DNA from 3 places in the Paenibacillus sp. FSL R5-0912 genome. Region 2 is predicted to be linked to each of the others. Evidence: a T-box and tRNA genes for the amino acid it is inferred to sense, from the RefSeq annotation. Region 2 holds a T-box; the other regions hold tRNA genes.
The links. The T-box of region 2 lies ahead of R50912_RS26480 (arginine--tRNA ligase). A T-box ahead of a tRNA ligase gene usually reads a tRNA of that ligase, here a tRNA-Arg.

Region 1 (3,254 bases), 2.4 Mb from region 2:
GTGTTTTTCAGATACTGTTTAATATTAAAATCCCTTTTGTCGAAGGAGGTATCCGTCACCTCAACCTGCTGAAAACGGCTGATGCGAAACGTGCGGATTGCCCTCTTCAGGTGGCAATAGCCAATCAGATAGAATCTCTGGTCACGCGGAATCAAATAATAAGGATCAATCTCCCGCTGCGTTGTCTCGTTCCGCAATTGCGAGTGATAGACCGTACGAATCCGCCGTTGTTCCATAATCGCCCCGATCAGCGGCTGCAGGAAATTCCGGCTCTCCTTGCGGTACGCAGGCTTGCCCATTTGAATAATATCTGAAATATTCTCAAGCATTCCATTCTGTTTGGATTTCTCCTTCAGATGTGTGCCCATGACTTTGTCAAAGGCAGATAGAAAACCTGGGGGGATTTTGCCGGGAGCCAGCACGGAGGGCAACAGAGAGAAAGCCATCGCCTCCTGCTCGGAGAAATCCAGCGGGTATAAGAAGAATTTCCCCATAAACTTATACCCCGTTCCTCTCCCCTCATTCATCACCGGTGCAAAATGACTGATCACATCCAGGTCCCTATAAATCGTTCTAATATTCACCTCGCACCGGAATGCCAGATCCGCAGCCGTAATCCCGGGATTCGACTGGATGGCGTTAATAATCTTGAAGATCCGTATTACTTTGTCTGTCATAATAAATGCTCCTCAACTTCCAAGTAAATAGTGCCTGTACTTCCATAGTTCTAATATAACAGGTCTATATAAACATGACTGTCTGCAAAATATAGCATTACCAGCCCATAGGGCGGCCACCAGCATATACTATGTATTTTTAGTAAGTAACACTTCCGCCCCACACTAAAAAAACACAACAGCATCAACCTGTCGTGTCCCTGGAATAAAACAAACAAAAACCCTTGAATATCAAGGGTTTCTGCAACTATTATTTAAGCGGGTGATGGGAATCGAACCCACGCTATCAGCTTGGAAGGCTGAAGTTCTACCATTGAACTACACCCGCAAAGGTGAAATATCGGGATGACACGATTTGAACATGCGACCCCCTGGTCCCAAACCAGGTGCTCTACCAAGCTGAGCTACATCCCGTAAATATAAAAGCTATACTGCAAAGTAATAATGGCGCGCCTTGAGAGATACGGATGCTTCGCATCCGATTGCGAAGTTATTCTATCGAAGTCTATGCTCCAACGAACTCGTTCGAATCTGGGGACACTTTGATGATCCAATGAAGTTATAAATGGCGCGCCCTGAGAGATTCGAACTCCCGGCCTTTTGATTCGTAGTCAAACGCTCTATCCAGCTGAGCTAAGGGCGCAAAATCTATATGGAGCGGACGACGGGAATCGAACCCGCGACCCTCGCCTTGGCAAGGCGATGCTCTACCGCTGAGCCACGTCCGCAAAAACATGGTGCGCGTGAAGGGACTTGAACCCCCACGTCGTGAAACGCCAGATCCTAAGTCTGGTGCGTCTGCCATTCCGCCACACGCGCACACTTTATAAGAAAATGGTGAGCCATGAAGGACTCGAACCTTCGACACCCTGATTAAAAGTCAGGTGCTCTACCAACTGAGCTAATGGCTCTCATAAGAGAAATAAACATAAATGAAATGGCTGGGGATATAGGAATCGAACCTATGAATGACGGAGTCAAAGTCCGTTGCCTTACCGCTTGGCTAATCCCCAATATTAATAATTAGCAGACACTACGGAATCGGGTGGATACTCTATACTTCGAGATATAGGATGCTCAATCCCTGATACCTTCATACAATAAAAATGGCGGAACCGACGGGATTCGAACCCGCGATCTCCTGCGTGACAGGCAGGCATGTTAGGCCAACTACACCACGGTTCCAAATTAATTGCGGGGGCAGGATTTGAACCTGCGGCCTTCGGGTTATGAGCCCGACGAGCTACCGGGCTGCTCCACCCCGCGTCAATGTTAAAGATCTATTCTGTTAAAGATAGATGGTGGAGGCTGAGGGGTTCGAACCCCCGACCCTCTGCTTGTAAGGCAGATGCTCTCCCAGCTGAGCTAAGCCTCCATGTATGACTCGTATGGGATACTCTCCACTCCGTTACGAGATTGCGATGTATTCCTTACGATGCCTATGCTTCAACGAACCCAGGGAATTCTCATCCCATTAATCGAAGAAGAAATTGGTGACTCGTATGGGATTCGAACCCATGTTACCTCCGTGAAAGGGAGGTGTCTTAACCCCTTGACCAACGAGCCATGCTGTTTAAAATTGTCTTTCTCATCCCTATACAGAGAAGGTAAAGCTACGGAGAGAGAGGGATTCGAACCCTCGAGACGCTTGTGGCGCCTACACGATTTCCAATCGTGCTCCTTCGGCCAAACTCGGACACCTCTCCAGATGGCTCCCCGAACAGGACTCGAACCTGTGACAACTCGATTAACAGTCGAGTGCTCTACCAACTGAGCTATCAGGGAATATGGTGGGCCTTAGTGGACTCGAACCACTGACCTCACCCTTATCAGAGGTGCGCTCTAACCAGCTGAGCTAAAGGCCCGTTCTCATACACCTATTTAACTAATAAGGGCAAAAAAAATACCACAGTGTGTGTGGATTGTCCGCTTGGCGGCGTCCTACTCTCCCAGGACCCTTCGGTCCAAGTACCATCGGCGCTGGAGGGCTTAACGGTCGTGTTCGGGATGGGTACGCGTGGAACCCCTCCGCTATCGCCACCAAACGGGCATTTACAGCGTAAATGCTTCAGGAATTGATTCCTGAAAACTGAATCCGAAACGAATCTGCGCTCTAAGAAATTTGGATAAGCCCTCGACCGATTAGTATTGGTCAGCTCCATGCATTGCTGCACTTCCACCTCCAACCTATCTACCTCGTCGTCTTCAAGGGGTCTTACTAGTTGGGAAATCTCATCTTGAGGGGGGCTTCACGCTTAGATGCTTTCAGCGCTTATCCCGTCCGTACGTAGCTACTCAGCCATGCTCCTGGCGGAACAACTGATGCACCAGCGGTACGTCCATCCCGGTCCTCTCGTACTAAGGACAGCTCCTCTCAAATTTCCTGCGCCCACGACAGATAGGGACCGAACTGTCTCACGACGTTCTGAACCCAGCTCGCGTACCGCTTTAATGGGCGAACAGCCCAACCCTTGGGACCTACTTCAGCCCCAGGATGCGATGAGCCGACATCGAGGTGCCAAACCTCCCCGTCGATGTGGACTCTTGGGGGAGATAAGCCTGTTATCCCCAGGGTAG
Region 2 (3,254 bases):
AAAATCCATCGGTGACGGGCTATTTAGCTTCACTGGAATCCGAATTTATCTGAATTCTACTCTGCCAAGCTTAGTTTATTTTTTGAATCAGGATTGAGGCATTGGCATTGACTTGTGTTCCGCCTGACAGCGTCTGCAGCGAAATTGCCGCTGAACTGGAATGATTGCGCAGAGTCAGGGAATCTCCCGCTGCCGCTACAACAATCACCATTCCGGGATTGGCCTGAGTTCCGGCGCAAGAACCATATATGCCGCCTGCAACAGAAGTACCATTTTGAAAAAGTGAAAATTGATTGGGCTCAACTCCCGTTGCGTTGAACCAAACTGCATAATCTCCAGCAGTACCTATAGGAATCACAGAACTTCCTGCCGTGTATGTAATTGCCCCAATTATAGGACCATTATTACTAAAAGTAACATCGGCCTCCAAAGGAACCGTTTGGGCAGCCGAATTATAAATATAGGCATACTCGGAAAGACCAGCCGGACTGGTTCCTGTCGCTCCCGTCGCTCCCGTAACCCCAGTCGCGCCTGCTTCGCCTGTGGTAGTTCCCAGAAGTTCAGCAGAAACCAGTCGGTGTGGCGTTACTAAGCCGCCTGAGCTATTTTTTCCCCAGACTGAGACTTGCACCTGTTCATCAATGGTTCCCGAAGTGACAAAAACAAACTCAAATGCATCCAAACCCGCATAATACGTGGTTGTCACTACCTGATTGGGCAGTACATTCAACGTTTCACTGACATATAGCGTGCGGGTTCCATCCAGATAGTAACCCTCTACCGTCACCAAGGAAGACATGGTATCACTTCGGTTATCGATTTTGACCGTGACCTGCTGGGTAGGTCTAAGCCCGCCTACCGCATTATTTTCAATCGGTCCTGTAGATAAAAAGCTCATCTTGAGTTCTCCACTCCGAATATTTTAATTGTGACAACAACTTACTATATTCGAGCCATCACTGGAGGTGTGGACAAAGCCGGATATCTATTGCAAATACCGGATGTTATAGGTAGCATTTTACGGAAACAAGGTTCAGCTTGACATTCCGCTATTGCTTTCTTCCAGAAATTCGCTATACTGATAAAAATCATATTGAATCAATGACCGGGAGAGTAATGGCCCTGAACCCTAGTCCCCAGCGAGCCGGGAGAGTGTAAGCCGGTACAGATCAGGATTATGAAGCGCACCCGTGAGATGGACTTCTGAACTAAGAGTAGGAAGCCCCGGCCAAGGACCGTTAACCTGTAAGGTGGCTGAACTGCAGGTTCGGCAACGAGAGTGGTACCGCGAGCGCATAAGCCTCGTCTCTTTTGAGACGAAGGCTTTTTTTGTCGTCTATTCTTTGTTCATTAGAATTCTGCACTAACCTACGGGCTTTAGCCGCCGCTTACACTTTTCACAACTATAGGAGGTATTTACTCATGTTAATGCTAAGCCAGCTTATCAAGAATAGTCTGGAACAATGTATTCACAAAGTATCTGAAGACCTGGGAGTTCCCGGCAGCACTCCGGTAAAGGCGGCTCTGGAGCAGCCGGCCAATGCGGAGCATGGTGATTATTCCAGCAATATTGCCATGCAGTTGGCCCGTACTCTGCGCAAAGCCCCGATTGCTATCGCTGAACTAATTATCGCTGAGCTTAAACAGTCTGGTTCTGTAAACGGCCTGCTGCAGAGAATCGAGGTTGCCGCACCGGGGTTCATTAATATGTACATCGATTGGCAGGTATGGGCCACGACTGAGTTCAAGCTGCCACTGGCAGCTGGCGAGAAGGTTATTGTGGAGCATACTTCGGTGAACCCGAACAAATCCATGCATATCGGGCACCTGAGAAACTCCTGTATCGGGGATGCGCTGGTTAGAATTCTGAGAAAAACCGGCTACACGGTCGAGGTACATAACTACGTGGATGATCTGGGCAATCAGCTTGCAGATACTGTAGTCGGCCTCTTGAATGTCCCGCTGGCCGGAGAGCATGTCCGTTTCGGAGATTACTGCTGGGATATTTACGCTGAGATCAACAAGGAGTACGCGGAGCATCCGGAGTCTGTACATAAGCGGACTGAAATACTTCACGCGCTGGAACAAGGTGACGGCAACACCGCATGGATCGGCAACCTTGTCGCCGGTCAAATTGTGAAAGAGCATGTGGAGGAAATGCGCAACTTCGGGATTAACTATGACCTGCTGGTCTGGGAGAGCAGTATTCTGAAAGGAGGCTTTTGGTCTTCCGCCTTCGGTCTTTTGTCGCAGACAGATGTGTTCGTTCAGGAGAGTGAAGGCAAGCTGGCCGGCTGCTGGATTCTGAAGCAATCCGCTGGCACTGGCGCACAGGATGCACTGGAGACACCGGAGACAGAAGAGGAGCATCAGAAGGATAAGGTGCTGGTGCGCTCGAACGGGATTTTGACCTATACGGCCAAGGATATCGCTTATCATCTGTGGAAATTCGGCCTCTTAGATAAGGACTTCGCCTACCTCGAATTTAGCAGTGGGCTGTGGACGACTGGCTTGAGCGGTGAGGTGCTGCCTTTTGGACATGCAGATAAGGTCGTTAACGTGATCGATTCCAGACAAGAATATCCGCAGGCGATGGTGAAGCAGGCGTTTCAGGCACTGGGATACCACGAGCAGGCGGAGCGGCTGCATCATGTAAGTTATGGTGTGGTTTCGCTAAGTCCGGCTTCCGCTGCCGGGCTCGGTCTGGATACATCCTCCGGTAAAAGCTCCTATGCCATGTCCGGACGCCAGGGCATCGGCATCAAGGTCACTGAGCTAGTCCGGCTTATGGAGGATTCCATCGAGGCTACCCGTTCCGACAAAAACGGCCTGTCCAGCCGGCTCATCGCCACCGCTGCCATCCGCTACTATCTGCTGCGCTTCAATCTGGGTACTGAGATTGTGTTTGACTTCAAACAAGCCATGGAGATTTCCGGCAACACTGGCGTTTATCTGATGTATGCCTTTGCCCGGGCAAGCCGTGTGCTCAGTAAAGGCAGCGCCCTGGCGGAGAGCGGTACCGGGAATAGCGAAGGTAACGAGCTTGACGGGAGCCGGGAGTATGGGGGGCACGGGAATAGCGGGGATAGCGGGAGCAGCGCGCATGGCTCGAGCAGCGGGCTTGGCGGGAGCAGCGCACATGGTGAGCTTCCGCTCTTTCCGCCGCACCTTGAAGCAGCCGAGCTCGCCCTGCTGAGACAGCTCAGCCTCTGGCAAGACACCCTATATACGGCAAGCCGGGAGCTTACGCCGAA
Region 3 (3,254 bases), 660 kb from region 2:
GGGCGCTGTCTCAACGAGAGATCCGGTGAAATTTTAATACCTGTGAAGATGCAGGTTACCCGCGACAAGACGGAAAGACCCCATGGAGCTTTACTGCAGCTTGATATTGAATTTGGGTACGATCTGTACAGGATAGGTGGGAGCCGTTGAGGCAGGAGCGCAAGCTTCTGCGGAGGCGCCGTTGGGATACCACCCTGATCGTATCTAGGTTCTAACCTAGTGCCCTAAGCGGGTACGGGGACCGTGTCAGGCGGGCAGTTTGACTGGGGCGGTCGCCTCCTAAAGAGTAACGGAGGCGTTCAAAGGTTCCCTCAGAATGGTTGGAAATCATTCGCAGAGTGCAAAGGCATAAGGGAGCTTGACTGCGAGACCTACAAGTCGAGCAGGGACGAAAGTCGGACTTAGTGATCCGGTGGTACCGCATGGAAGGGCCATCGCTCAACGGATAAAAGCTACCCTGGGGATAACAGGCTTATCTCCCCCAAGAGTCCACATCGACGGGGAGGTTTGGCACCTCGATGTCGGCTCATCGCATCCTGGGGCTGAAGTAGGTCCCAAGGGTTGGGCTGTTCGCCCATTAAAGCGGTACGCGAGCTGGGTTCAGAACGTCGTGAGACAGTTCGGTCCCTATCTGTCGTGGGCGCAGGAAATTTGAGAGGAGCTGTCCTTAGTACGAGAGGACCGGGATGGACGTACCGCTGGTGCATCAGTTGTTCCGCCAGGAGCATGGCTGAGTAGCTACGTACGGACGGGATAAGCGCTGAAAGCATCTAAGCGTGAAGCCCCCCTCAAGATGAGATTTCCCAACTAGTAAGACCCCTTGAAGACGACGAGGTAGATAGGTTGGAGGTGGAAGTGCAGCAATGCATGGAGCTGACCAATACTAATCGGTCGAGGGCTTATCCAAATTTCTTAGAGCGCAGATTCGTTTCGGATTCAGTTTTCAGGAATCAATTCCTGAAGCATTTACGCTGTAAATGCCCGTTTGGTGGCGATAGCGGAGGGGTTCCACGCGTACCCATCCCGAACACGACCGTTAAGCCCTCCAGCGCCGATGGTACTTGGACCGAAGGGTCCTGGGAGAGTAGGACGCCGCCAAGCGGACAATATTCCCTGATAGCTCAGTTGGTAGAGCACTCGACTGTTAATCGAGTTGTCACAGGTTCGAGTCCTGTTCGGGGAGCCATGCTCTCATAGCTCAGCAGGTAGAGTGCTTCCATGGTAAGGAAGAGGTCACCGGTTCGAATCCGGTTGAGAGCTCCACAGATTTACTTTACTAAGGCCCGTTGGTCAAGGGGTTAAGACACCTCCCTTTCACGGAGGTAACATGGGTTCGAATCCCATACGGGTCACCAATTTTTATGGGATGATAATTCCCTGAGTTTCACCCCTTTGGAGCGCCATACATATGGAGGCTTAGCTCAGCTGGGAGAGCATCTGCCTTACAAGCAGAGGGTCGGGGGTTCGAACCCCTCAGCCTCCACCATAATTTTCTTGATATTTGTGGGAGATTGTGGGCATTATATAGGTATCTATTGTAGGGGATTCGCCAAGTGGTAAGGCAACGGACTCTGACTCCGTCATCATAGGTTCGAATCCTATATCCCCTGCCAATTGCGAGCCATTAGCTCAGTTGGTAGAGCACCTGACTTTTAATCAGGGTGTCGAAGGTTCGAGTCCTTCATGGCTCACTTTTATTAGTTTTATGCGCGTGTGGCGGAATGGCAGACGCACCAGACTTAGGATCTGGCGTCGTAAGACGTGGGGGTTCAAGTCCCTTCACGCGCACCACTAATTTGCGGACGTGGCTCAGCGGTAGAGCATCGCCTTGCCAAGGCGAGGGTCGCGGGTTCGATTCCCGTCGTCCGCTCCATATTTTTTGCGCCCTTAGCTCAGCTGGATAGAGCGTTTGACTACGAATCAAAAGGTCGGGAGTTCGAATCTCTCAGGGCGCGCCATTATTATTTTGAGTAATAGGCTTTATATTAACGGGATGTAGCTCAGCTTGGTAGAGCACCTGGTTTGGGACCAGGGGGTCGCATGTTCAAATCGTGTCATCCCGATATTTCACCTTTGCGGGTGTAGTTCAATGGTAGAACTTCAGCCTTCCAAGCTGATAGCGTGGGTTCGATTCCCATCACCCGCTCCATATTAAATTTCATAGTTTCGGGATGTAGCTCAGCTTGGTAGAGCACCTGGTTTGGGACCAGGGGGTCGCATGTTCAAATCGTGTCATCCCGATAACACAGCTAATAGCTGGCAATGAACTCTTACTTCGGTAAGAGTTTTTTGTTGCGTTATTAAAGGAACATATGTTCCTTTAATCGTCTAAAAAAAAGACAACCTCTGCCGGGATGCCGATCCTTGCATAATAGCTCTGTAAAGATTCATCCTGCTCGATAGAAGTGCCAGCGGATAGCAGCTTCACTGCGAATATATTGGCCTGACGCTCCAGCTTCCCCGGTGAGAAAAAAGAGTTTTCCTCCAGAAAAAAACGGTTGACCCCTTTATGCAGACGGTCATGAGCCAATTCATGCGCACATACAAACCGCTGCCACTCCAGAGGCAGCTCATTATGAATGACGATAAACCTTCTTCTCAACTTACGGTAATACAAGCCCTTGGTGCCTTCGCCTAGATCCATAAACCTGATGTGAATGCCGAGGGCTCCGGCCAGCTCGAAGGGGTTGTTGGTATTATATTTTTTGACCAGACGCTTGATTAGCTCATCCATATTCTTCACCCGCAGCATGTTAATAGTTGTATGATTGCCTGGCTATTCCTTCGTACCTGAATCGTGCTTGGGCTTAGTTCTTTTGTTCATCTGCTTGGCCTCCCAGAATAGGCCTGTTAATACATCCTTGATCCGCTGCTTATCCTCCTTGTTCAGTGGGATTCCGTCGAACATCAGCTCGCCATCATCCTCAAGCATTTGACGGAAATCCCGTTTATCCTTACTCGTAGCCCATGCGGGCACTGACCCTACAGTACTGCTCTGTGATTCGGTTAAATGACCGGCATGGCCCATAAGCTCCTCATAAGAGACATCGGTCGCTTCAGCGATCTTACGCAGTGTAGCCGGCTTAGGGACACCACGCAGTCCATTCTCTATCCGCGAAATTTGTGCTCCGCTAATCCCGGCAAGGGATGCCAACTGATTGATTGTCAGTCCCTTTTCTTCCCGAAGCTGTTTCAGATAGTTCCCGAATTCCTCTGCCATCATTAACCACTCCTTATCACCTAATAAGCTGTTG

Region 1: it has a tRNA-Arg gene. The T-box ahead of R50912_RS26480 (arginine--tRNA ligase) is inferred to sense a tRNA for this amino acid. The anticodon was not compared.
Region 3: it has a tRNA-Arg gene. The T-box ahead of R50912_RS26480 (arginine--tRNA ligase) is inferred to sense a tRNA for this amino acid. The anticodon was not compared.

Annotation. Positions count from the first base shown of each region.
Region 1 is NZ_CP009282.1:967,806-971,059, reverse strand. It holds gene R50912_RS04190 (helix-turn-helix transcriptional regulator) at 1-677, opposite strand, end outside; tRNA gene R50912_RS04185 (tRNA-Gly) at 935-1,005, opposite strand; tRNA gene R50912_RS04180 (tRNA-Pro) at 1,018-1,091, opposite strand; tRNA gene R50912_RS04175 (tRNA-Arg) at 1,244-1,320, opposite strand; tRNA gene R50912_RS04170 (tRNA-Gly) at 1,331-1,405, opposite strand; tRNA gene R50912_RS04165 (tRNA-Leu) at 1,413-1,496, opposite strand; tRNA gene R50912_RS04160 (tRNA-Lys) at 1,513-1,588, opposite strand; tRNA gene R50912_RS04155 (tRNA-Gln) at 1,616-1,690, opposite strand; tRNA gene R50912_RS04150 (tRNA-Asp) at 1,785-1,862, opposite strand; tRNA gene R50912_RS04145 (tRNA-Met) at 1,870-1,943, opposite strand; tRNA gene R50912_RS04140 (tRNA-Val) at 1,977-2,052, opposite strand; tRNA gene R50912_RS04135 (tRNA-Glu) at 2,169-2,243, opposite strand; tRNA gene R50912_RS04130 (tRNA-Ser) at 2,294-2,383, opposite strand; tRNA gene R50912_RS04125 (tRNA-Asn) at 2,387-2,462, opposite strand; tRNA gene R50912_RS04120 (tRNA-Ile) at 2,466-2,542, opposite strand; rRNA gene rrf (5S ribosomal RNA) at 2,606-2,722, opposite strand; rRNA gene R50912_RS04110 (23S ribosomal RNA) at 2,800-3,254, opposite strand, start outside.
Region 2 is NZ_CP009282.1:6,288,798-6,292,051, forward strand. It holds gene R50912_RS35760 (hypothetical protein) at 71-898, opposite strand; T-box leader at 1,093-1,313, shown strand; gene R50912_RS26480 (arginine--tRNA ligase) at 1,429-3,254, shown strand, end outside.
Region 3 is NZ_CP009282.1:6,948,404-6,951,657, reverse strand. It holds rRNA gene R50912_RS29435 (23S ribosomal RNA) at 1-907, shown strand, start outside; rRNA gene rrf (5S ribosomal RNA) at 985-1,101, shown strand; tRNA gene R50912_RS29425 (tRNA-Asn) at 1,111-1,186, shown strand; tRNA gene R50912_RS29420 (tRNA-Thr) at 1,188-1,263, shown strand; tRNA gene R50912_RS29415 (tRNA-Glu) at 1,281-1,355, shown strand; tRNA gene R50912_RS29410 (tRNA-Val) at 1,411-1,486, shown strand; tRNA gene R50912_RS29405 (tRNA-Gln) at 1,540-1,613, shown strand; tRNA gene R50912_RS29400 (tRNA-Lys) at 1,619-1,691, shown strand; tRNA gene R50912_RS29395 (tRNA-Leu) at 1,708-1,791, shown strand; tRNA gene R50912_RS29390 (tRNA-Gly) at 1,799-1,873, shown strand; tRNA gene R50912_RS29385 (tRNA-Arg) at 1,882-1,958, shown strand; tRNA gene R50912_RS29380 (tRNA-Pro) at 1,990-2,063, shown strand; tRNA gene R50912_RS29375 (tRNA-Gly) at 2,076-2,149, shown strand; tRNA gene R50912_RS29370 (tRNA-Pro) at 2,168-2,241, shown strand; gene R50912_RS29365 (ImmA/IrrE family metallo-endopeptidase) at 2,321-2,734, opposite strand; gene R50912_RS29360 (helix-turn-helix domain-containing protein) at 2,777-3,223, opposite strand.